Linked DNA regions of Parasedimentitalea psychrophila. The protein of the gene in region 2 interacts with the protein of the main gene of each other region in a pairwise test. Links are inferred from orthologs where the notes say so. Each region holds a gene or a part of one and is shown on either strand. Other genes may lie near its edges.

Region 1 (15,832 bases), 670 kb from region 2 along the record:
TCGGCAGCGGTCTTGGTGCCCTGTTTGCGCTGGCGGCACTGGCCATCAGCGTGGTGTCTTTCCCGTTGCTGCTGGATCGCCACGTTGGTCTGCCAGTGGCCGTCGTCACCTCAATCCGAGTGCTGCGCGCCAGCCCGGTTGTGACCCTGACATGGGGTGCATTGATCGGCACCAGCCTGGTCATCGCCTCGATTCCGTTCCTGCTGGGACTGGTGGTTGTGGTGCCCATCTTTGGCCATGCCACCTGGCACCTCTATCGCCGCGCGGTGGAATAGCCAGGCAGAAGGGATCACCGGCCCTTGCCACTTCCGAGTGGCCAGGGCCGGGATGTCTTGGCCGCAAATACGGCTAGCCCGCCACCTTCAGCACCATTTTGCCAATATGACCCGAGCTTTCCATCCTTGCATGCGCCGACGCCGCATCGGCAAGTGCAAACTCGCGGTCCATCACCGGCGCAATCCGCCCCGCCTCGATCAGCGGCCAGACCAGATGGCGCAGTTCGTCGGCAATCCGCGCCTTGGCCAGATCACTTTGCGGCCGCAGGGTTGATCCGGTCACCGTCAGCCGCCGCATCATGATCTGGGCAAAGTTCAGCTCGACCTTGGCTCCGCTCAGAAAGGCGATCTGCACCAGGCGTCCGTCATCTGCCAGCGTCTTGATGTTGCGCGGAATGTAATCACCGCCCACCATATCCAAAATCAGGTCGGCACCGCCCTGCGCCCGCAGCACCTCGACAAAATCCTCATTGCGGTAATTGATCGCCCGCTCAGCCCCCAGATCCAGACAGGCCTGACATTTCTCATCCGACCCGGCAGTGGTAAACACCCGCGCACCCAGAACATTGGCCAGCTGGATCGCCGTGGTGCCGATGCCGCTTGATCCACCATGCACCAGAAATCGCTCTCCGGCCTGCAAGCCGCCACGGCTGAATACATTCGACCAGACAGTGAAATATGTCTCGGGCAGGCAAGCCGCCTGCTTCAGATCCAGCCCTTTGGGAATGGGCAGGCAGTGCGCCGCCGGAGTCGCCACATATTCGGCGTAACCGCCACCGGGCAGCAAGCCGCAGACCAGATCCCCCGGCCCAAACTCAGTCACACCGCCCCCCACAGCCACCACCTCGCCCGAGGCCTCAAGCCCCGGCAGGTCGCTGGCTCCGGGGGGCGGCGCATAAGCCCCGGCCCGTTGCAGGGCATCCGGTCGGTTGACCCCCGCATAAGCCACCTTGATCAGCAGCTGACCATGCCCGGGCACCGGAACCGGCCTCTCGGTCAGTTGCAATACATCTGGGCCACCAGGGGTGGAAATCTCAACGGCGCGCATCATCTCACTCATCCGGGATCCTTTCGTTTGCCCTATGCCTAGCATCCCAGCGCAGACCTGCAAACGATGATCCCACCGCAAGCGATCGCCCAGCCCGCCACCGCGCCGGGCCGCGCCGTGCGCAGCACGGCGCCATGCCCAACGGGAGGCGGGCATGGCCATGCCCGCCAACGGGCGGGAGCCCCGGCCAGAAAAGGCCAGAAAAGGCCAGTGATTATGCCCCTGTGATCAGCGACGCCGGGTCAGGGATCCCGGCAGGTTGTCGGCGGCTTTGGTGGGCGGCTTGATCTGATCCGCCAACCAGTTCGGCCCGGCCAGAAACGGCTTCAACAGGGGATTACCCTGCACCTGTGCTTTCAGTTTTTCAAACTGCATCACATTGTCGATCCGCCGATTCAGGAAACCCCAGCTGGCCTGATGCTCCAGACTGTCATCGCCCAGCCAATACAGCACCGTCGCGGTGTAGACCGCCGACAGGGACGCCCGTTTGGTGTACCAGTTTATGTCATCCGAGCGGTCGCCCAGCGCCGTCCAGATCGTATCAACTGTGCCCCAGATCGCCCGCGCCCCATCGCCGGCATATTGCGGCAAGGTCAGCATGGTGGTGCCACGCCGCACCGCCTCTTTGTCATCCACCGCTTCCAGCCGGAACCGAATGGCGGCGGCAATCTTGTCGCGAAACCGCAACCCGGTCAGATCCTCCACCTTTAGGCGTTGCACCATCAAGGCATCACCCCGGGCATGATAGGCCAGCGCCAGATCCACCGCCCCACGCGGAAAAACCGCCCGCGCCAGCACCCGGTCCACCCCGGTATCCTGACAGGCCGCATGAAATGTCGCCTCACTCCAACCGTCAAACGGCACATGCAACAGCGCCGCATCCAACAGCGCATCCTTGGTGGCATCCTGCGTCTCTGCCTGCTCGGTCTTCATCCTGCATCTCCCCGCTTGCGCTACACCACACCGTGCCTGGCCCCAGTACTAGACAAACTGACCATGCTTTGCTATAGCGCCCCTTCCTGCAAATCCTTGCAACTCAACTTAGAAAGGTGGTGAAAACCACATGCAGGTTAGTGTTCGCGACAACAATGTCGATCAGGCGCTTCGTGCCCTGAAGAAAAAGCTGCAGCGTGAAGGCGTATTCCGCGAAATGAAGCTCAAGCAACATTTCGAGAAACCGTCCGAGAAAAAAGCACGCGAAAAAGCTGAAGCGATCCGTCGGGCCCGTAAATTGGCCCGTAAGAAAGCCCAGCGCGAAGGGATGATGTAAATCAATCCGTCCAGCTTTGGACTGCACTTATTGTGAGTGATTGCCGGGCAACCGGAAGTAACCCACAAAGACGTTTAGACGACCCCCGAGGCCCCGGCCGCGGGGGTTTGTCATTTCCGCCCCCGGATTTCATCACTCTCAGACCCCGGAACGGCTCAACTGGCGTCCGCCAGGGCTTCGTAAGTACACGCATTGGCTGTATACAATAACCCAAAAGCACGTTAAGGTGATTCCATCAGCAGTGGCAAGGTCCCCCGCCTGCGTCTGCCTGGGGTGAATGATGCCCTCGTTTCGTCGCCCCACCTCCCGAAGCGGACGCTTAAGCCAACTCCGCCTCGCCTTGATCTTTTGATCAAGGCAGCGGCCGCTTCGGGAGTTTTTTCTCACCGCGCCAACCTTGCGGCTCGTTGAAGACCACCGTGTCGAGTCGCACCCAAGCATTTCGGTTTTGCAGACCCGACACACCAGCTGTGATGTTCCAGTCGCACCAAATTTGCTGTCCCGGCACTGGACTCAGCTGCCTTCACTTGACCTTTCAGGCGCATATTAAGCACTTATATATCAATATCTTAGCCCCGAGTATTTGCCCCGGATCTTTCACCAACAACGTCCTATAAGGCCAATATATAATATCGGATTCTCTATGACATTTCAATTTTCATCCTGCGCTATCGCAGAACTCGCCCCAGTAACAGCAACGGCTGAAACACCCACCGCAACCAGTTGGTCCGGTTTTTATGGCGGGGTTTCAGTTTCCAATTTTGACGGCGACGCTGTCGGGTTCGGGGGGCTGTAGGGTGCGTGCTGGCACGCACCAAACCTTCGCCTCAATAGACTTTCGGCACATATAGCTCGTCCGGTAAAACCTGGCGTTCATACTTGGGATTATACTCACGATCCGGCAGGCTGACCTTTTCGCTGGCCACATCCGAATAGGGAATCTGCGACAACAGATGCTCGATACAGTTCAGCCGTTCGCGCTTTTTATCGTTGCCCTCAACAACATACCAGGGCGCCTCGGGAATGTTGGTGCGCGCCAGCATGTCTTCCTTGGCCTCGGTATATTTTTCCCATCGCACCCGGCTCTCCAGATCCATCGGCGACAGTTTCCACTGTTTCATCGGATCATGGATTCGCATCATGAATCGCAGCTGCTGTTCTTCGTCGGTGATCGAAAACCAGTATTTCAACACGATGGTGTTTGACCGCACCAGCATCCGTTCAAATTCGGGAACATCCTTGAAAAAAGTTTCAACCTGATCATCGTCGGCAAAGCCCATCACCCGTTCGACACCGGCCCGGTTGTACCACGAACGGTCAAACAGCACGATCTCACCGCCAGATGGCAGATAAGGCACATAGCGCTGAAAATACCACTGGCTCTGCTCACGACGGCTGGGGGCCGGCAGGGCGACAACCCGCGCCACCCGTGGGTTCAGCCGCTGAGTGATCCGCTTGATCACACCGCCCTTGCCCGCCGCATCGCGTCCCTCCATGATCACCAGCACCTTGGCGCCGGTCTCGACCACCCAGTCCTGCAGCTTGATCAATTCAGCCTGAAGTCGCAGCAGATTGCGAAAATACACCTGTCGGTCCAGCATCTCGGGATGTTGGGCGCGGTAAATCTTGCGCAGCTCCATCGACAGCATCGGTTCAGCGGATTCAACCTCGATCCCCTCATCCAGCATGTCCTGCAGTTCGTCTTCCAGCCAGGCCATGGTGGTACTGTCATCTTCACGGGTCACAGAAAGGCTCCTTTAAGCAACATGGGCGGCTCGGATTTCGGGCATCACCGGGTTTGGGGTATTGCTCTAGGGAAACCGGAAAACGCCCGAGTATCAACCCGAAAGCACCCCGGCATCGCCATTGGCGCCGGATTTGGTGAAACCGTTTCAATTTTCAGGCAAGGCCCGCCCTCTTGGCTAGCGGGCCGCCCTCAGGATCATATCGGCGGCTTTCTCTGCAATCATGATGGTTGGCGCATTGGTGTTGCCGCTGGTGATCACCGGCATCACGCTGGCATCCACCACCCGCAGCCCCGACACCCCGCGCAGGAGCAATTCAGCATCCAGCGGCGCAGAGTCGTCCGGCCCCATATGCACCGTACAGGTCGGATGGAAAATAGTGGTGCCAACATCCCCCGCTGCCTGCAGCAAATCCGCCTCGGTGTCCGAGGCCACCCCCGGTTTGATCTCCTGCGGCGCATAGCGTTGCATTGGTCCCTGAGCGATAATCTGGCGCGCCTGCCGGATCGCCGCCACCGCAACCTGCTTATCGCCTTCGGTGGACAGATAGTTGGGCGCAATCCGTGGTGCGACCCTGGCATCCGGTGAGGTGATCTGCACCGTTCCCCGGCTTTCAGGTCGCAGGTTGCAGACACTGGCGGTCAGGCCCGGATAGTCGTGCAACGGCTGGCCAAAGGCCTCCAGCGTCAGCGGCTGCACGTGATATTCCAGATCCGGTGTTTCCAGATCGGGACGCGAGCGTGAAAACGCCCCCAGTTGGCTGGGCGCCATCGACATTGGCCCGGATCGCTTGAACGCATATTCCATCCCGATCTTGGCCTTGCCCCACAGCGAGTTGGCCAGGGTGTTCAATGTCTTGGCGCCGGTCAGCCGCCAGGCACAGCGCAGTTGCAAATGGTCTTGCAGGTTGCCGCCAATCGCCGCAATGTCGCGCCGCACTTCAACGCCGTGCTTTTGCAGCAAATCACCCGGCCCCAGCCCCGACAGTTGCAGAATCTGCGGCGAGTTGATGGCCCCCGCCGACAGGATCACCTCACCCTTGGCCCGCGCCACCTTTACCTGGCCGCCCTGCTCATATTCCACACCAACCGCGCGACCCTCTTCGATCAGCACCCGCCGGGTATGCGCCTGAGTCTCAACCTTCAGGTTCTCGCCGGTGGTGGTGCGCAAGAAGGCCTTGGCGGTGTTCATCCGCCAGCCACCGCGCTGGTTGACCCGGAAATAGCCGACGCCTTCGTTGTTGCCGGTGTTGAAATCACTGACATGCGGCAAGCCCCAGGCCTGCGCCGCCTCTGACCAATGATCCAGTACATCCCAGTGCAACCGCTGATTCTCGACCCGCCATTCGCCGCCCGCCCCGTGCATCTCAGAGGGGCCTTCGACGTAATCCTCGGATTTCTTGAAATAGGGCAGCACATCGTCCCAGCCCCAGCCCGGATTGCCCCGTTGCCGCCAGCCATCATAATCCGCCGCCTGGCCGCGCAGGTACAGCATCCCGTTGATCGACGAACAGCCGCCCAGCACCTTACCCCGCGGATAGATCAGCGAGCGGCCGTTCAGCCCTGCCTCCTCGGCAGTATGATACATCCAGTCGGTGCGCGGATTGCCGATGCAATACAGATAGCCCATCGGGATATGCACCCAGTGGTAATTATCCTTACCACCCGCCTCCAGCAACAACACCCGATGCCCGGCTTCGCTCAGCCGTTTGGCCAGCACGCAACCCGCACTGCCCGCGCCAACGATAATGTAATCCCAACCCATGCCTGTCCCCGCTTGTTTGCGCCATCAAAACATATCTTCTCGCAGGGTAACAGCCTGATATGATGCGGTGACAATGGCGCAGCCCGGCAAAGCCGGGCATCGTCTAAACCGGCAAGGCTGTGGTTTTGAAAACGGTCCGCAGCGCAAACGAGCTTTGCATCTGCGCCACCCCCGGCAGCCGGGCCAGATGTTGCCGGTGAATACGGGCAAAGTCATCGGTGTTTTCAGACACCACCTTAAGCAGGTAATCCGCCGATCCAGCCATCAGATGGCACTCCAGCACATCCGGGATCCGCGCCACCGCCCGCTCAAAGGCATCCAGCACCTCATCCGCCTGCCCAGACAGGGTGATCTCGACAAAAACCGTGCTGGGCACCTGCATCTTGCGGGCATCCAGCAGCGCCACGTAGTTGCGGATATAGCCGTCGCTCTCTAGACGTTGCACCCTGCGGTGACAGGCCGAGGCCGACAGGTTCACCAGCTCGCTCAGGTCCGCATTGGAAATCCGCCCCTGTTTTTGCAACACCGTAAGGATGCGACGATCCGTTTGATCTAGTGACATTTTGGCGAAGATCCTTGCTTGGTTTATGCCTTATAGGCGCAGATTCTTCGAATCATAGGTTTTTATTTCGCTCAATAAAGCAGCAAACACCAATGATGCGCCTGTATCCTCCACATAAGTTTTTGGAGGATACACAATGAAAATCGGCTGCCCCACAGAGATCAAACCACAGGAATTCCGCGTTGGCATGACGCCCGACGCCGCCCGCGAAGCGGTCATTCAAGGCCATCAGGTGCTGATCCAGCAAGGGGCCGGCATGGGATCTGGCTTTTCCGACGCTGACTATGCCACCGCAGGCGCAAACATCATCGCCACCGCCGAGGAAATCTTTGCCACTGCGGACATGATCGTCAAGGTCAAAGAGCCCCAGCCCGGTGAGCGCAAGATGCTGCGCGAGGGCCAGTTGCTGTTCACCTATCTGCACCTGGCACCGGACCCCGAGCAAACCCACGATCTGCTGGAATCGGGCTGCACCGCCATTGCCTATGAAACCGTTACCGATGATCGCGGCGGCTTGCCACTGCTGTCGCCGATGTCCGAAGTTGCGGGTCGGCTGGCGCCGCAGGTCGGTGCCTGGACCCTGCAAAAGGCCAATGGTGGCCGTGGCGTATTGATGGGCGGGGTGCCCGGCGTGGCTCCGGCCCGTGTTGTGGTGATCGGCGGCGGTGTCGTCGGCACCCATGCCGCCAAAATTGCCGCTGGCATGGGCGCTGATGTGACGGTTCTTGACCGCTCGCTGGCCCGGTTGAAGTATCTTGACGATGTGTTTGGCCGCGACTTCAAAAATCAGTATTCCACTGCCGGAGCCACCCTTGATCTGGTGCGTCAGGCCGATATGGTCATCGGCGCGGTGCTGATCCCTGGGGCTGCGGCGCCAAAACTGATCAGCCGCGCGCAGCTCAGCGAAATGAAGCCCGGCGCCGCCATCGTTGACGTTGCCATTGATCAGGGCGGCTGTTTTGAGACCTCAAAGGCCACCACCCATGGCGATCCGATCTATGACGTGGATGGCATCATGCACTATTGCGTCGCCAATATGCCCGGCGCGGTTGCCCGCACCTCGACCATCGCATTGGGCAATGCCACCATGCCCTTCATGCTGGCCCTGGCCGGCAAAGGCTGGCGTCAGGCTTGCATCGACGATGCGCATTTGCTGAACGGTTTGAATGTCCACGCTGGCCAGTTGACCTATTACGCAGTGGGCAAGGCACTGGGCATCGACGTCGTGTCACCCAGCGTAGCCGTCAAACACTAAATCCAACATCACCGGCCCTGCCTTTTCAGCTGGCAGGGCCGGTCCTTCCAGCCGCTCGGACCGGCATTCCAGGCCCGCCCTGTTGCCGAAATGCGCATCACCCACAAAGCATTCCCTCAAAATTGACTTTCCGTTGGGGAATGCCTGCACACTGTGGGCATTTGGGCGTTAAGACGTTTCAAATTGACAAACGGAGAGTTTTTGATGGAACAGATTGTAGAGCAGGGTTTTGCCTATTGGCCGGTGGCCCTGAACGGCCTCAAGGCCCTGGCGGTGCTGATCCTAGGCTGGATGGCTACAGGCATGATCAGCCGGGCCATCCGCAAGCGCATCAACGCCACCCCTGAAATTGACCCCACCCTGGGAAACTTTATCGCCAGCATCATCCGCTGGACACTAAAAGCTGTTGTTCTGATCGCGGTTCTGGGCATCTTTGGCATCCAGGCCACCAGCCTGGTGGCGATGATGGGCGCCGCGACGCTGGCCATCGGACTGGCGCTGCAGGGCACTCTCGGCAATCTGGCTGCCGGCTTTATGCTGGTGCTGTTCCGCCCCTACAAGCTGGGCCAATACGTTGACATCGGCGGTGCGGCTGGCACGGTCCAGGATCTGAACCTGTTCATCACCGAACTGGCCACCCCCGATAACGTGCAGATCATCATCCCCAACGGTCAGGCCTGGGGCTCGGTGATCACCAACTACTCACACCATGACACCCGCCGCGTTGATATGGTATTTGGCATTGATTATGGCGACGATGCCAACAAAGCCAAGGACATCATTCTGCAACTGGCCAATGCCGACAGCCGCGTGCTGAAGGATCCAGAGCCCTGGGTCCGGGTCACCAATCTGGGCGACAGTTCGGTCGATCTGACAGCAAAGATCTGGTGCAACGCCGATGATTACTGGGAGTTGAAATTCGCCATGATCCAAGCGGTCAAAGAAGCGTTTGACAGCAACGGCATCTCGATCCCCTACCCGCATACTGTGGAAATCCACAAACAAGCCTAAAATAGCGCGCCCCTGCCGCAACGTAGGGGCGCACTACCGCCCGTTTTACCGATCGACAGGCAGTTCGCCGAACGCGACCTCTTTTCCCGTCTCGTCCGTAAACGACCACTGCGCCACCAGAAACTGATAGCTGCGGGTTTCCCAGCCGGACATATCGCGCAGGAAATGCGGCCGCCAAGTTCCGTCAACCTGTACCGGAAAACGGATATTGTCGATATTTGTCTGAACCTGATTTCTGGTCGCTACACGAATAGCGTTCGAGAAGATGCGCTCCAGGCAAAACTCAAGCGGCGCAGTTTCCATCGCCCGTCGGCCGGCAAAGATGACATCAAGCTGGGTATTCTGCTGAAAGAACCCTTTAACAACCAGATCGCCACGGCTAGAGCGCGCCTTATGTGGCACCAAATCCACCTGAAGCCGCACAATACCCTTTTTGAACAGACCGGTATCTTCTCTGGCCGGGGTAATCGCAACAGCTGGGGCACGGCGGTTTTGCATAATAAATTCAGCTCTGTATCAAGGTAAATCCGCATCACATAAAGTGGCACATCGGGCCTATGGTCTACACAATACACCCAATCCGGTTAACGGACAATTGAACTCCCGCATAAGCTACATATCCAAAGCCAGAATCAATCAACACTTGAAACGCGCCGCATCACCAAAGTCGGCTGCCCCATGCACAACGCCTCTCCGCTGATCTGGTACCCCGTCTTTCGGGCAACATGCTGCGACACGATATGCTCAGGGTCAAAGATGCAAACTGTCTCGCGCCAGCCTTTCACCTGATCCGCCCATTGATGCATCCGCTGCACCGCCTCACTGGCATATCCCTGCCCATGTGCTGCCAGGGTGAACACCCAGCCTGTCTCGGGCACTCCGCCCAGGCTCGGCGTAATGTCGCGCCGGTAATCGGCAAATCCGACCTCGCCCAGAAAGCGACCATCATCGCGGGCCTCGACCACCCAATAGCCAAAGCCAAGGGCCTGCCAATGGCCAATATAGCGCAGCAACCGCCCCCAGGATTCCGGCCGGGACGAGGGCACTCCGGTGACATGGCGCACCACCTCGGGGTCCGCCCACATTGCCGCCACATCGTCCCAATCCTCCACCCGGTGCGGGCGCAGGATCAGACGATCGGTTTTCAACACCGGTGGCATCATCCCGGCAGCTCACCGCTCAGCACATAGCGCAGGATTTCCACCACCTGTGCCGGCTCTTCGGCCACCGCCAGCGCCGCCGCATCCACCTCTTTCAAGGCGTGCTGATGGTCTGGACCGTGCAACACGATCAACGATTTTCCCAGCGCCGCAGCAAAACCGGCATCAAAGGCCGCATTCCACTGTTTATACTTGTCGCCAAAGCGCACCACCACCACATCGGCATCACTAATGCCCTTGCGGGTGCGGATCGCATTGACCATCGCGCCCTTGTGGTCATGCCAGTATTTGTCGCTTTCAGCGCCCAAGATACGCACACCACAATCATCACTGGACTGGTGATGGGTAATCGGGCTGTTGAACGTCACATCCAAAGACGCAGCCCCCTCAAGAATCTGCTCGCGCCAATCCGAGTGGATCTCTCCCGAAAGATAAACTTTCAAAGTCATATGTTTAGCCCCTTATTCTATCCATCCACCCGACCAAAGCGGTTCCGGGCTTGGCGGACAGATCACAGTATCCACCAGCCCGGGGCATTCGTCCACCACATCAGCGCCGCCGAGCAACCAGATAACGATTGGGCGGGTTGGCCGGGTAATTGCCGGTCTCGATGATGTCAAAGCCGGCCCGGGTCATCGCGGCCTCCAGCTCTGCAATCGACATAAAAGCGACATAGGGCGCCTTGCCCAGCATCTGCGCCAGCGGCAAGATCAGCCGCATCAACCGATAGCTCCACGAAGCCCCGCCCTGCGGGCGACAAAAGCTTTTGGAGATCAACAGCCCGCCGGGCTTCAGCAGAGTGTGAATATGGCTCAGCGCACCGTCCAGATCTTCGATCAGATGCAGCAGGTTAAAAGCCAGTACCGCATCATAGCGACCGGTTGGAACCTCGCTCACACCGGCCTGCACAAAATTCAGGGTATCCGCATTTTGCGCTTCGGCCTTGCCCCGGCCCACTGCGATCATGCTGCCTGAAATATCACTGGCGGTGTACTGCGCCACCGCGTCGGCCAGCGACAGCGCGGTCGAGCCCGTGCCACAGCCCAGCTCCAGCACCTGATCCTCGGGGCCTAAATAGGACCGCGTGCGCCCCAGGGTATATTCATAGGCCGCCATGTCAGAAATCGGCCGCTTGGCGTATTTCTCGGCAATGCCATCCCAGAACTTGGTCGTTTGTTGCATGGTATGTCTCCTTTGCAGCCAACCTATCCATACGACAATGCGATAGGAATTGCCGAAATTCGCAATACGCTTATACATATACGCATGAGCAACCCGCCAAAGACCTTTGACTGGAACCATGTCCGCGCCTTCCTTGCCACCGCCGAGCAGGGCTCTCTGTCGGCAGCGGCCCGCAACCTGGGCCTGACCCAGCCGACCCTAAGCCGTCAGGTGGCGGCACTGGAGCAGGATCTGGAAGTGCTGTTGTTTGAGCGCATCGGCCGGGCACTGGAGCTGACCCCCGCCGGGCTGGAGCTGCTGGAGCACAGCCGCAGCATGGGCACCGCCGCCAGTGGCATTGCACTGACCGCTTCGGGGCAATCACAGTCGATCGAGGGCGAGGTCAGGATTACCGCCAGCGAGGTCTATTCGGCCTATCTGCTGCCGCCGGTGCTGCACCATTTGCGGCAACTGGCCCCCAAGCTGCGGGTCGAAATTGTCGCCGCCAATGACATTCGGGATCTGCAACGCCGCGAGGCCGACATTGCCATTCGCCATATTCGCCCCGAGCAGCCCGAGCTGATCGCCCGGCTGATACGCAACGACAGCGCCCATTTCTATGCGGCGCCGTGTTATCTCGACGCCCATGGCCGTCCCACAAGCTTTGCCGATCTGAGTGCCCATGATTTTGTCAGCTTTGGCGAACCGGATCAGATGATAGAATTTCTGACCCCGATGGGCATTCACCTGAGCGCCGACAATTTCCGGCTGGGATCACAAAGCGGCGTGGTGGCCTGGGAATTTGTCAAACAGGGGTTTGGCATCGCGCCGATGTCAGATCAGGTGGCGGCGCAAGATCCTCAGGTAGAACGAGTCTTGCCGGAAATGGAACCCATCGTGTTCCCGCTCTGGCTGACCACCCACCGCGAGCTGCACACCAGCCGTCGTATCCGGCTGGTGTTTGATACGCTGGCTGACTTTCTGTCAAAGGGCTGAAAAACCAAACCTACACCTTTTGGGCGGTGGTGCGTAGCAGCACGGCCCGCGCCTGACCTTCCCCACGGGAAGGCGCTTTGCACCTCCCCAAGGTCAGGCACGGGCCTTGTGTCACATTCCGACAGCCTCTGCATCAAAGCACAAAAAAACGCGCCCCAAATCGGAGCGCGTTTTCAAAATCTTACTGAGTAGCGCAAAACACCGCCGGTGGCTTTGGTCACCTTGGCCACGATCTTGTCGCTCACCGCCTCGATGTCCTTATCCTTCAGCGTCTTATCCGTCGGCTGCAGGCGCACGGTGATGGCCAGAGATTTCTTGCCCTCGCCCAAGGATCCACCGATGAATTCATCGAACACCCGCACATCTGTGATCAGCGCCTTGTCGGCACCGGCGGCCGCATTGACCAGGGTCAGCGCCTCGACACTGTCATCCACCACAAAGGCAAAATCCCGTTCAACCGCCTGCAGATCACTCTGCTTCAGCGCCCCGCGGGAGGCCCCGGATTTGCGCGGCATGGGGATTTCATCAGGCCAGATGGTAAAGGCCATCGCAGCCCCCTTGATGCCCATCTCAGCCAGCACCTTGGGGTGCAGCTCGCCAAAGACACCCATGACTTTCTTCGGACCCAGACAGATCTTGCCGTGCCGCCCCGGATGCCACCAGCCCGGCGCGCCGCGCAGCACCTGCACCTTGGCAGGCGCCCCGATTGCGGCCAGAACCGCCTCGATATCGGATTTGGCGTCGAACAGGTTCACGGGCCGCGACTCGCCATGCACATCCTTGGGGCCATTGCGCCCCACCAGCAGGCCGGTAATCAGATTGTGCTGCTCGCCCGGCTCGCCGCCGTGAAAGACGGGACCAACCTCAAACAGGGCCAGATCCATATAGCCGCGCGCCTGATTGCGCGCCGCCGCCTGCAACAGACCGGGCAACAGCGTCGGCCGCAGATGCGACATCTCAGACGAGATCGGGTTGGCCAGCATGGTGGCATCGGTGCCACCGCCAAACAGCGCCGCCGAGGGCTGGTCGATGAAAGTATAGCTGATCACCTCGTTGTAGCCCAATGCGGCACAGGTGCGGCGCGCCATCTGCTGGCGGCGCTGCTGCGCGGTCATCACCGGCTTGGGAATACCATCACTCAGCCGCTTCAACGGCTTGCCCTGCAATTTGGTCAGCGAGGCGATACGGGCGACTTCTTCGACCAGATCCGCCTCGCCCTGAACGTCGGGGCGCCAGCTGGGCACATGCGCCTGATTGCCTTCCAGACGGAAACCAAGACGGGTCAGGGTCTGGCGCTGCTCACTTTCGGGGATATCCATCCCCACCAGCGACCGCACCCGGGCGGCGTTCAGCTTGTAGGCACGCGCATGGTTCGGCGCCTGCCCGGCACTCACCACATCCGAGGCCTCACCACCGCAGAGATCCAGGATCATCTGGGTCGCCAGTTCCAGCCCCTCCAGGGTGAACTCCGGGTCGACGCCGCGCTCAAAGCGATAGCGCGCATCGGAATTGATCTTCAGCGCCCGCCCGGCCAGAGCAATCTGGATGTGATCCCAAAAGGCGCTTTCCAGGAACACATCTACGGTGTCCTCGGTGCAGCCCGTGGCCAGCCCCCCCATGATGCCAGCGATGCTTTCGGCGCCAGCCTCATCGGAAATCACCATCTGGCCTTCGACCAGCGTGTATTCCTTGTCGTCCAGCGCCATCAGCACTTCGCCGCCCGAAGCGCGATGCACCCGCAGATCGCCCTGCACCTTAGCCGCGTCAAACACATGCAGCGGGCGGTTTTGGTCATAGGTAAAGAAGTTGGTGATATCCACCAGTTTAGAGATCGGCCGCAAGCCAATCGCGGTCAGACGATCCTGAAGCCACTGCGGGCTGGAACCATTCTGCACACCCTTGATCAGCCGCCCGGTGAAATGCGGACAACCGTCCAGCGTATCCTCATCGATGCTGACCTTGATCGGGCTGGCAAAGCTGCCTTCGACCGGGGTGAAATCAGGTGTCTTCAGCTTGCCCAGACCACGCGCCGCCAGATCGCGGGCAATACCGTGAATACCCAGCGCATCCGGGCGGTTCGGAGTGATGGCGATCTCGATCACCGTATCCACCTTGGAGGGGTCATTTTCGGCCAGCCAGTCGATGAACCTGTTGCCCACTTCGCCTGAGGGCAGCTCGATGATGCCATCATGTTCGTCCGACAGTTCCAGCTCGCGCTCGGATGCCATCATGCCATAGCTCTCGACGCCGCGGATCTTGCCGATGCCAATGGTGATATCCAGCCCCGGAATATACATGCCCGGCTTGCACACCACCACGGTGATACCTTCACGGGCGTTTGGTGCGCCACAGATGATCTGCAGCTCGCCGTCATCGGTATCCACCTTGCAGATCCGCAGCTTGTCGGCATCCGGGTGTTTTTCGGCCGATGTGACATAGCCCAGGGTAAAATCCTTGAGCCGATCGCCTGGGTTGCTGATGTCTTCGACTTCCAGCCCCAGATCGGTCAGAGTCTCGGCGATTTCGTCCACTGATGCATCAGTGTCGAGGTGATCTTTCAGCCAGGAAAGAGTGAATTTCATGTTATTTTCTCCTGCTAACCAAGCGAGTTCCAAGGGCTCGAAGAGCATTGGTAAGTTGTTTTCTGAACCAAATTACTCCGCCAACAATCACAGCAATTGGCAAAAGGATCCAGAAGGCCGACACGACAAAAGCCGAAATAAAAGTTCCAGCAATATATCCCGAACCAGCGGTCAAAATTACGCCGCCTGAACTATGAGCCACAAGTGAAATTCCAAAGAACTTACTCAAAAGTGCCGTAGCTCCAAATGCGCCTGCTCCGGCACTATTTTTGCGGGTTGCAATTCGTTCGAGGGCTGCAACGATCGTTGCTTTCACCTGCTCAAACCACCATGCAGGCTCGGCATGTCCAGACACTGGAAGCCGTAATGGCGCAGCCAGCGCAGGTCGCTGTCAAAGAAGGCGCGCAAATCTGGGATGCCGTATTTCAGCATCGCCAACCGGTCGATGCCAATGCCGAATGCAAAGCCCTGATAGACATCCGGGTCGATGCCACCGGCGGCGATAACCTTGGGGTGGACCATGCCAGAGCCGAGGATCTCCATCCAGTCGTCGCCTTCGCCGATCTTTAGCGTTCCGTCTTTCCAGCTGCAGCGAATATCCACCTCAGCCGAGGGCTCGGTGAAGGGGAAATGCGAGGCGCGGAAACGCAGCTCGATATCGTCCAGCTCAAAGAAGCTTTTGACAAACTCCTCCAGCGTCCATTTCAGGTTGGCCATCGAAATGTCGGTGTCCAGCGCCAGACCTTCGACCTGATGGAACATCGGCGTGTGGGTCTGGTCATAGTCAGCGCGGTAGACGCCACCGGGACAGATGATGCGCAGCGGTGCGCCCATCTTCTCCATCGAGCGGATCTGCACCGGCGAGGTATGGGTGCGCAGCACATGCGGTGGGCGGTCGTCGCCCTCGGCACGGTGCATATAAAACGTGTCCATCTCAGCCCGGGCCGGGTGGTGGCCGGGGATGTTCAGCGCGTCAAAGTTATACCAGTCGGTTTCAACCCGC
Region 2 (9,943 bases):
CAGTCCATCGCGTTTGAAGACGGAGGCCAGAGTAACATAAATGCCCACAAACGCGACCGAGGCCAGAAAGATGGACGCACCCCAGAACAGTTTGGGATCAATTGGAATAGTGGTCATGGCTGCAATCTATCAAGAGTTGAATAGGCGCACCCTGTCATTGCTGAGCGATTGCGTCAATCCGCTGGTGATTGCGGCGGTATCTCGGCTGGGTCTCTGTGATTTGGCGTCAAACAGGGGGTGGATCTGCCGGTAAAGCCGCCGTTCGATCGCTCGTTGAGCGCCGATTTGTGGCCTGTCACAGGCTGGATGGAACAAGAAGTCTTATTCCTGCGGCTCAGGCACCCTGGCCGCCTTGCAAAGCTAAGGATCAGCGCATAGGTTCGCCTGCGAATTTAGCGCTGACACTCAGCGATACACTGACAAAAGGAATATCCCATGGACGTTGGCGCACTCGGCCAGTTTTTGCCGCTCATTCTGATCTTTGGCATCATGTATATGCTGCTGATCCGGCCTCAGCAAAAGAAGATGAAAGACCACAAAGCAATGATCGAGGCGCTGCGCCGTGGCGATCAGGTGATCACCCAGGGTGGTCTGATCGGCAAGGTTGCCAAGGTCAAAGAAGACGGCGAAGTCGAAGTTGAAATCGCCGAAGGCGTCAAGGTCCGGGTGATTAAAGCGACCATCGCTCAGGTTCTGAACAAGACCGAGCCAGCGGCTTAAATCTCTGACGTAAATTACTAAAAAGGCAGGGCAATGCTGCAAATTGATCTCTGGAAGAGGGTGCTGATTTGGCTGGTCTGTGTGACCGGCCTGCTGCTTGCCCTGCCAAATGCGTTTTATACGCGCGTCGAACAGGCCAATGATGCCTCCATCGAAATTATCGCTAAAGGCGAGACGCCCGAGCGGCTGGAAATTGTTGAGCAATGGCCCTCCTGGATGCCGTCGTCGCTGGTAAATCTGGGTCTGGACCTGCGCGGTGGTGCGCATCTGCTGGCCGAGGTAAAGGTCGCCGACGTCTATGTGGCGCGGATGGATTCAATGTGGCCAGAGGTGCGTGATGTATTGCGCCCCGAGCGGGCCACGGTGGGGACATTTCGCCGCCAGCCGGGGCCGGATGACCAGATTCGCCTGAAAATCTCCAAACCCGAAGGCATGAGCCGGGCGCTGGAACTGGTGCGTGGCCTTGCCAACCCGGTGACCAGCCTGACCGGTGCCGGTGCCACCGACATCGAAGCCTCGGCTGAGGGTGACATCCTGACGATCCAGCTATCTGACGCTGAAAAGCTGGCCTCGGATGATCGCACAGTTCGTCAATCGTTGGAAATCGTGCGTCGCCGGATCGACGAGGTTGGCACCCGTGAGCCGACCATTCAACGCCAGGGCATTGATCGTATCCTGATCCAGGTGCCGGGCATTGGTTCAGCGTCGGAATTGAAAAAGATCATCGGCACCACCGCACAGCTGACGTTCAGCCCGGTGGTGGGTCGCGGATCAGATGCGGATGCAAATCCCGGTGTTGGCAACAAGATTGTGCCGTCGCTGGATGAACCGGGCGTTTACTACACCATCGAAGCTGCTCCGGTTGTCACCGGTGAAGAGCTGACCGACGCGCAGCCGGCGTTTGACCAGAACGGCCGCCCGGCTGTCAGCTTTCGCTTTAACATATCCGGTGCCCGTCGGTTTGGTGACTATACCGCCGAAAACATCGGCTCACCCTTTGCCATCGTGCTGGATGACGAGGTGGTCTCGGCGCCAGTGATCCAAAGCCACATTCCGGGTGGATCGGGCATTATCACCGGTAATTTCACCATCGAGGAAAGCACCAATCTGGCAGTGCTGCTGCGGGCGGGCGCCTTGCCGGCCGGGCTGGAGTTTCTCGAAGAGCGCACCATTGGCCCCGAGTTGGGGCAAGACAGCATCGACGCGGGTAAGATCGCCACCATCGTGGCCTTTGTCGGCGTGCTGGTCTTCATGGTGCTGAGCTATGGGTTGTTTGGCATCTTTGCCAATATCGCGCTGATCCTGAACATTGCTCTGATCTTTGGTATGCTCAGCCTGATTGGCGGCACTCTGACGCTGCCGGGCATTGCCGGTATCGTGTTGACCGTTGGTATGGCGGTGGATGCCAATGTGCTGGTGTTTGAACGTATCCGCGAAGAGCTGAAATCGGGCCGCGGCCCGGCAAGGGCGATCGAGGAAGGCTATTCCAAAGCGCTGAGCGCCATTCTGGATGCCAACGTGACAACCTTTATCACTGCGGTAATTCTGTTCGCCATGGGCTCAGGCCCGGTGCGTGGATTTGCCATCACATTGGGGCTGGGGATCATGACTTCGGTGTTCACCGCGATCTTTGTGACCCGGGTGATTATCATCATGTGGTTTGAACGCCGCCGTCCAAAAACGATCGAGGTGTAAGATGAGACTGAAACTAGTTCCCGAAAAGACCTCGTTCGATTTTTTCAGCAATTGGAAGCTGTGGATGGGGGTCTCATCCCTGCTGCTGGTGCTGAGCCTGGTGTCGTTCTTTGCCCAGGGGCTGAACTTTGGCATTGATTTCCGGGGTGGCACCACGGTGCGCACCGAAAGCACTATGGCGGTGGATGTGGGTATCTACCGGAAAGCCATAGAACCAATGCAGCTGGGCGATATCTCGATCACCGAGGTGTTCGACCCTACGTTTGAGGCGGATCAGCATGTGGCAATGATCCGCATTCAGGCACAGGCGGATGGCGAGGCGATCTCGGGCGAGACCATCGAGGCGTTGCGGGCGACACTGGACGGCGTTGCGCCGGGTATCAAATTCGTGTCGGTTGAATCGGTTGGCCCCAAGGTCTCGGGCGAGCTGGTGCAAACGGCGGTGCTGGCAGTGGTTCTGGCGATTGGCGCGGTGCTGGTCTATATCTGGCTGCGTTTTGAATGGCAGTTTGCCCTGGGTGCGGTGGCGGCGCTGGTTCACGATGTGCTGCTGACCATCGGCGTGTTTGCGGCGGTGCAGATCAAGTTTGATCTGGCCATCATCGCGGCCTTGCTGACCATCGTTGGCTACTCGCTGAACGATACCGTGGTGGTGTTTGACCGGGTGCGGGAAAACCTGCGCAAGTTCAAGAAGCTGTCACTGGGCGAGGTGCTGAACCTGTCGATCAACCAGACCCTGTCGCGCACCGTGATGACATCCGTGACCACACTGATCGCCTTGATCGCACTCTATGTGCTGGGTGGCGACGTGATCCGTGGCTTTGTCTTTGCTATGATCTGGGGCGTGATTGTCGGCACCTACTCGTCGGTGTTTGTGGCCTCGACCATTCTGCTGAAACTGGGGGTCAAACGCGACTGGAGCAAGCAGGCCAATACCACTGGCAACCAGTTCGCCAATATTGATGCCTGAGGTTCTGAGCGCAGCCCTGCAGACGCCAGGGCTGGCTTGGATGCTGCTGGCCATTTCAATGGCCGGCTTGGTGCGTGGGTTTACCGGCTTTGGCACGGCGATGATATTCGTGCCGGTTGGGGCCCAGTTCCTGCCCACGGCCGATGTGGTGTTCCTGATGGCCACCACCGGAATTTTCTCCACCGCAGCCCTGTTCCCTTCGGCCTGGAAAAAGGCGGACAAATCCGAGGTCGGTGCCTTGGCGATGGCCGCAGGTATCACCGTTCCGGCGGGCATCTGGATGATGACCCAGCTGGACGGGTTGACGCTGCGCTGGATCGCTTCGGCGGTGATTGGTATCACCCTTGCAGCGGTGATCACCGGCTGGCGCTGGCCGGGCAAGATCGGCTGGCCGGGACGGTTTGCCATTGGCGGCGCGGCGGGCACGGTGGGCGGCATGACCGGGCTGACCGGACCGGTTGTCATCGTGTTTTACCTGGCCAATGTCCGCGATGTCAGCCGGGTGCGGGCCAATACAATTGTCTTTCTGGCGGCGCTGGACGTGGTGATTGTCACCAACCTGGTGTTTGGCGGGTTTGCGGGGCTGCAAACCCTGATGGTGGCGCTGCTGTTGTCGCTGCCCTATTTGATCACTACTCTGATCGGCAAGGCCCTGTTTGATCCCAAGCTTGAGAAAGTATACCGGCTGGCCTCTTATTCGGTGATCGGACTTGCGCTGCTGACCGGGTTGCCACTTTTTGACTAACAGGAGCCCGTCATGCGGCTAAATGAAGTGACCTATACCGACGCCACCCCGGTCGACAGCTATGGCCCTGATTTCTTCAGAATTGGCGGCGTGCTGAACCAGGGCGCGGTGCTGACCGGACCCAAGGGCACCGGTAGCTGGGGCGGCTATACGGACACGGCACCGCTGCTGGCGCTGATCGATGATATCGACGTGCTGTTTCTGGGTACCGGCGCCGAGATCGCCTATATTCCCGCAGCCCTGCGCGAGGAGCTGGAGCAGGCTGGGCTGGGCTTTGAAGTGATGAACTCACCTGCCGCCTGCCGCACCTATAACGTGCTGCTGTCCGAGGGGCGCCGCATTGCATTGGCCGCCTTGCCGGTGGTTTGATCTGCCGCAAGGACCCGGTAATAATTTGCGCATTATGTCGCGACAGGCAAAGGGATAAGCGGTTTAGATGAGTCTCAGGATATCGGATCTGTGTATCGCCCGTGGTGGTATCCCGGTGCTGGAGGGGCTGAGCTTTGCGCTTGAGCCCGGACAGGCGTTGATTTTGCGTGGCCCTAATGGCAGTGGCAAAACCACCCTGCTGCGGACCATTGCGGGCTTGCAGCCGCCGGTGTCTGGCACCATTGACGGGGCCGAGGATATGATTGCCTATGCCGGCCATTCCGACGGTATCAAACCCACACTGACGGTCTCCGAAAACCTGGATTTTTGGGCGCAGGTGTTTGGCACCGAGGGGATTGCTGCGGCGATTGAGGCCTTTGATCTGGATATGTTGCGCGACCGCCCCGCCGGAGAGCTGTCGGCCGGGCAGAAGCGGCGGCTGGGCCTGTCGCGGATGCTGGTCACCGGACGCCCAATCTGGGTGCTGGATGAACCAACCGTAAGTCTGGATGTGAAATCTGTAATGATGTTTGCTGACGCGGTGCGCGCCCATCTGGGGCAGGGCGGTTCCGCCCTGATTGCCACCCATATTGATCTGGGGTTGGACAGCGCGGTGCTGGAGGTTGGCCCCTTCAAGGCCAAGCTACCGGCCATTGATGATTTCGACGGAGCCTTCCTGTGATTGCGCTGCTGATGCGGGATCTGCGGCTTGCCATGCGCGCCGGTGGCGGCTTTGGGCTTGGGCTGGCGTTCTTCCTGATTGTTACAGTGATGGTGCCGCTGTCGGTGGGGCCACAAGCGGCTCTGCTGGGCTCGATCGCGCCGGGGGTGCTGTGGCTGGGCGCCCTGTTGGCCTGCCTGCTGTCGCTGGACCGTCTGCTGGCGCTAGACTGGGAGGATGGCTCGCTGGATCTGCTGGCCACAGCACCACTGCCGCTGGAGGCCGCTGTGTCAGTCAAGGCGCTGGCCCATTGGATCACCACCGGACTGCCGCTGGTGCTGGCGGCGCCGGTGCTGGGGGTGCTGCTTAACCTGCCGCTGCCGGGGTTCAAATGGGTGATGATCTCACTGCTGCTGGGCACCCCGGCCTTGTCTGTCATCGGCACCTTTGGTGCGGCGCTGACGGTTGGCCTGAAGCGCGGCGGGCTGTTGATGTCGCTGCTGGTGATGCCGCTCTATATGCCGACCCTGATTTTTGGTGCCGAGGTCGCCCGCCGTGGCGCCATCGGTATGGATATTCAGACCCCGCTGTTAATGCTGGCAGGAATATCGGCGGCGTCCATCGCGCTGCTGCCGTTTGCCAGTGCCGCCGTCTTGCGCATCAACCTGCGCTGAGGCATTCGTGATTTGAGAACCCCTTAGGGAATAGCTAGGTACCCAATATGTCGATCTGGGAATACGCCAATCCAAAGAAATTTATCACCACCACGGAGCGGGTGATGCCAGCCCTGTGGGTGGCCGCTGTCGTCTGCATTGTCGGCGGGCTGATCTGGGGGTTCTTCTTTACTGGCGACGAAGTCCGCCAGGGCGCCACCGTGAAAATTATCTACCTGCATGTGCCAACGGCGATGTTGGCGATTAACATTTGGGTGATGATGCTGGTGACCTCGCTGGTCTGGCTGGTCCGGCGTCACCACGTCAGTGCGCTGGCGGCGCGGGCGGCGGCACCGATTGGTATGGTGATGACCCTGATCGCGCTGGCCACCGGAGCCATATGGGGCCAGCCAACCTGGGGCACCTGGTGGGTCTGGGATCCGCGGCTGACCTCGTTCCTGATCCTGTTTCTGTTCTACCTTGGCTACATGGCCCTGTGGGAGGCCATCGAGGACGCCGATACCGCCGCTGATCTGACCTCGTTTCTCTGTTTGGTGGGCAGCGTCTTTGCACTGCTCAGCCGCTATGCGGTGAATTTCTGGAACCAGGGGCTGCATCAGGGCGCCTCAATCATGCGGGTCGGGGCGGTGATCGGCACTGACACCGAAGAAAAAGTCAACAATGTCTACTTCTACCCGCTGATGCTTTGCATCCTTGGTTTTGTGCTGTTGTTTGTCGCATTGGTGTTTTACCGCACGGGCACTGAAATCCGCGCCCGCCGGATCAAGGCGCTTTTGGCGCGCGAAAGGGTTATGGCATGATACCGGATCTGGGAAAACACGCTGACACGGTGTTGTCGGCCTATGGGGCCTCGATTGTGCTGCTGGTGCTGCTGGTGCTGTTCAGCGTGCTGCGCGGGCGCCGGGTGCGGGCCGAAATGAAAAAGATGGAAAAACGGGTGACGGGCAATGGCTAAAGTATCTCCGATGATGGCTCTGCCTGTGCTGGTGTTTGCCGGGTTTATTGGCTTGGCACTGGTTGGCATGATGCGTGAAGATCCCAACAGCCTGCCGTCCGCCCGCGAGGGCCAGCCTGCGCCTCCGGTGGTGCTGACCGCGTTTCCCGGCAAACCTGGGTTTGACGATGCGATCCTAAGGGACGGCACCGTCAAAGTGGTCAACTATTGGGCCAGCTGGTGCGCGCCTTGCCGCATTGAACACCCAAATCTGCAGGCCCTGCAGGACGAAGGTTTGGCCATTTATGGCATCAACTACAAAGACCAGCAGGCCAATGCGGCGTCGTTCCTGGATGAGCTGGGCGACCCCTATACCGCCATTGGCCGCGACGAGAAGGGCCGGATGGCGCTGGACTGGGGCGTCTACGGCGTCCCCGAGACCTATGTGATCGACGGCGAGGGCACCATTATCCTGCGCCATGCGGGGCCATTGACCGAACGGGTGATTGAAAAGACCCTGCGCCCGGCGCTGGAGCGGGCCCGCCAAAAATAGGTGCCTTAAGATAATTCCATACGAAATATGATAAGGGTATTGGCCAGAATAATTGCAAGCCAATACCCATTTTTCCACTTATGTTCAGAGCATTAGCTGATCTACAGCGCTGTGCTCTGTTAGACTAAAGACCGCAATTTTTCCAATTGTTTCAAGCCATCCGCTAGCTCGGTGGGCAGATCATCCGTAGAGCTTTGGGTGGCTCGCGGTAGCTGAGACATGCTCACAAACGACAGGTCAGTTTGAAATCTGATGTGGCTCAGGAATTCCAGAAGCACCGAAGGATCAGCGTATTTTGGCACGGGGTCGGCTGGGTTCCCTGCATACCAAGACGGTAGGTGGCTGGCAAAAACAACATATCCATTGATCTTAGCCGTGTCATTTACCCATTCTTTCCATCCATTTTCCCAAGCCGGTGATCCCATTGGCGGCGTGAAGGCAAACCGGTCCAACCAGCCCGCAGTGATGACACCAGCGCGCTCAATTTTAGCAGCCGACATTGGACCGCTTCCATCAGACGGATTGGCACCGCGCAAACGCGAGAAAATCCTTAGCAAGAACTCATTGATCACAGCATCGGCCTGAGTATTTGGGTAGGCAAAGCTGCTCCAATATGCTGGCCAATGTTGATGCCCCGGTTGTGCCCGAATTGCCAAATAGTCCGAATAGTTGGGGTAGATTTCGCTGTAAAAATATTTGATGGGGTCTGATCCCGGCGCCGCTGGATGGTTTAGGGTATGACCGCCAATTTCGTGGCTTCGAACAACCCGGTCAATAACGGTCTGCCATTGCGGATCGGTTTTGACCCTATCAAACTGGCTTACAAAGAACGTGGCACGCACTCCGTAATCATCGAGAATATCAAATATATTCTTTCCGCCATGAAAATTGGGTTGCAACCACCAACTGGCCTGTTCCCATTTTGGATGCATATCGAACGTGAGTGTTACACCACCAGTATTTGCCATGATCCAGTACCTCTTAAAGCTATAACTAAAAAATGATGAGGTATTCAAATTGGCTTCCCCTCAAATTAATGGTGAGAAGTAGGTATCTATACCTCTAATTTATCACATATACACTATATAGACTTGAAGTTGTTTTATGGCAATGGATTTAAGCTTAATGGGGATCGCGCCGCCAGATTTGATGGTCGCCAGCCAATCCCATTTGGGTCAGGCGTTCCGGTTTTCTGCGACGATCATTGGTGGGGGAGGCGGACAGCGTAAATGGCTGCTTAGTCAAAAATTGTTAAATCCAGATCCAGCCCGGTGCCCAGCCAGATGCCGTGATCCCGGTGATCCGCCAGATGGTCGCCGGTTTCCGGGTGGGCAAAGACAATCAACCCATCGCGGTTTAGCGCCAACCAGGGCAGCAGCTCGGAAAACTGCACTGGCGAGGCCAGCAATTGGCAGGACCACATGGGGTGCGGCCCGACATTGCGTTGGTGAACCCGGCCCATAATCAGGCCAAAGGTAGAGGCCGCTGTCTGACATAAGGCGCGGGCCTGATCGACGCTGTCGGCATCAAAATAGACATGCGCGTGATAGCTGATGATTTGGGATAGTTGTTTCATGCCCTGACTATCGGTGCGGTGCCGGGCCGGGGCAATCCAACATTCCCACACAGAAACTGTGCATCACAGTCTGTACCCTCCTGAGACGTTGAGAATTTCACCGGTGATGGATCGAGCCGCATTGGACGACAGGAAACGCACAGCCTGAGCAATATCTTCGGCCCGGGCGAGGCGGCCCAAAGCGGTATCCTTGACAAAAAGTTCAGTCAGCTCGTCCGGCCTTGGATTTTCCGGGACATTGGTGGCCCCCGGCGCGACGCCATTGACCCGGATACCGCGCGGGCCCAATTCCTTGGCCATGGCGCGGGTCCACAAGTTGAGAGCCGCCTTGCTGGCCCCGTAAGTGGCCGCCCCACGTGGGGGAAATATGGCGTTTACCGATGTGATGCTGATGACAGCCGCGCCGGGGGACAGATGCGGCAATGCTGCGGCAAGCAGTGCGGCGGGCGTCAGCAAGTTGAGATCGAGAATGGCCCGGTGAGCGGCGGCGTCAAAGCTATCAAGCGGGGTGGCGGTCTTTGCACCCGCGTTGTTGACGATCACGTCCAGCTGCCCGAAATGATCTATAACCGCATCGATGACTCGTTGTGGCGCTGACTCGTCAGTAAGGTTGGCTTGTATGGCCAAGACCCCCGGCGCTTCGGATAGAATCGCCTCCGGGGGCGTTTTGTGCCACGTCACCACCAAGTTGTGATCCGCAGAGAAATCCTTGGCGATCGCACGGCCAATGCCGTAGGCGCCGCCAGTAATAAGAACAGTTCTGGTCATGAAATTTCCTTTGTGAAATACCCAAACAAAAAGGGCACCCCAAGGGTAATCCCATGCCGTAAATGTTGAAATGGCGCGTTGAGACTTTTCGACACGCAATTTTACGCAAATATTCAATTTTGCGACGCTTTTCAGGCGGCTTGCCCAAAGTCGAGCGCCAAAGCCTCGGCCTGTTTCAACACCATTTTGACAGCATCAGTTGTGAGATCCGGGGGATATCTATGCCGCTGCAGGGTTTTCTTTACGGCAATTCTCATTTTGGCCCTAACATTCTCTCG

What was found.
Region 1: the proteins of secD (region 2) and pheT interact in binary tests that used the Escherichia coli proteins (3 or more experiments, as listed by UniProt). The link is inferred for Parasedimentitalea psychrophila from one-to-one orthologs.

Annotation. Positions count from the first base shown.
Region 1 is NZ_CP127247.1:2,021,812-2,037,643, reverse strand. Bases 12,126-15,141 are described here. They hold pheT (phenylalanine--tRNA ligase subunit beta), read right to left. Parts: upstream 14,830-15,141; coding sequence 12,421-14,829; downstream 12,126-12,420. Other genes in these bases: QPJ95_RS09770 (hypothetical protein), read right to left, coding at 14,831-15,141; QPJ95_RS09780 (LysR family transcriptional regulator), read left to right, coding at 12,126-12,247. Also shown: QPJ95_RS09845 (DUF2189 domain-containing protein), read left to right, coding at 1-275; QPJ95_RS09840 (NAD(P)H-quinone oxidoreductase), read right to left, coding at 349-1,335; QPJ95_RS09835 (COQ9 family protein), read right to left, coding at 1,552-2,256; rpsU (30S ribosomal protein S21), read left to right, coding at 2,387-2,593; ppk2 (polyphosphate kinase 2), read right to left, coding at 3,421-4,311; QPJ95_RS09820 (GMC family oxidoreductase), read right to left, coding at 4,516-6,102; QPJ95_RS09815 (Lrp/AsnC family transcriptional regulator), read right to left, coding at 6,206-6,664; ald (alanine dehydrogenase), read left to right, coding at 6,801-7,919; QPJ95_RS09805 (mechanosensitive ion channel family protein), read left to right, coding at 8,124-8,930; QPJ95_RS09800 (hypothetical protein), read right to left, coding at 8,976-9,428; QPJ95_RS09795 (GNAT family N-acetyltransferase), read right to left, coding at 9,563-10,093; QPJ95_RS09790 (YtoQ family protein), read right to left, coding at 10,090-10,539; QPJ95_RS09785 (class I SAM-dependent methyltransferase), read right to left, coding at 10,640-11,272; more of QPJ95_RS09780, read left to right, coding at 11,357-12,125; more of QPJ95_RS09770, read right to left, coding at 15,142-15,145; pheS (phenylalanine--tRNA ligase subunit alpha), read right to left, coding at 15,142-15,832.
Region 2 is NZ_CP127247.1:2,691,367-2,701,309, forward strand. Bases 189-3,084 are described here. They hold secD (protein translocase subunit SecD), read left to right. Parts: upstream 189-753; coding sequence 754-2,415; downstream 2,416-3,084. Other genes in these bases: yajC (preprotein translocase subunit YajC), read left to right, coding at 436-720; secF (protein translocase subunit SecF), read left to right, coding at 2,417-3,084. In the rest of the region: QPJ95_RS13090 (pentapeptide repeat-containing protein), read right to left, coding at 1-117; more of secF, read left to right, coding at 3,085-3,385; QPJ95_RS13110 (sulfite exporter TauE/SafE family protein), read left to right, coding at 3,378-4,130; QPJ95_RS13115 (Mth938-like domain-containing protein), read left to right, coding at 4,143-4,499; heme ABC exporter ATP-binding protein CcmA, read left to right, coding at 4,567-5,181; heme exporter protein CcmB, read left to right, coding at 5,178-5,834; QPJ95_RS13130 (heme ABC transporter permease), read left to right, coding at 5,882-6,634; heme exporter protein CcmD, read left to right, coding at 6,631-6,789; QPJ95_RS13140 (DsbE family thiol:disulfide interchange protein), read left to right, coding at 6,782-7,321; QPJ95_RS13145 (polysaccharide deacetylase family protein), read right to left, coding at 7,441-8,337; QPJ95_RS13150 (DOPA 4,5-dioxygenase family protein), read right to left, coding at 8,559-8,897; QPJ95_RS13155 (SDR family NAD(P)-dependent oxidoreductase), read right to left, coding at 8,961-9,665; QPJ95_RS24195 (type I restriction enzyme endonuclease domain-containing protein), read right to left, coding at 9,797-9,922. UniProt on the Escherichia coli protein: Part of the Sec protein translocase complex. Interacts with the SecYEG preprotein conducting channel. SecDF uses the proton motive force (PMF) to complete protein translocation after the ATP-dependent function of SecA.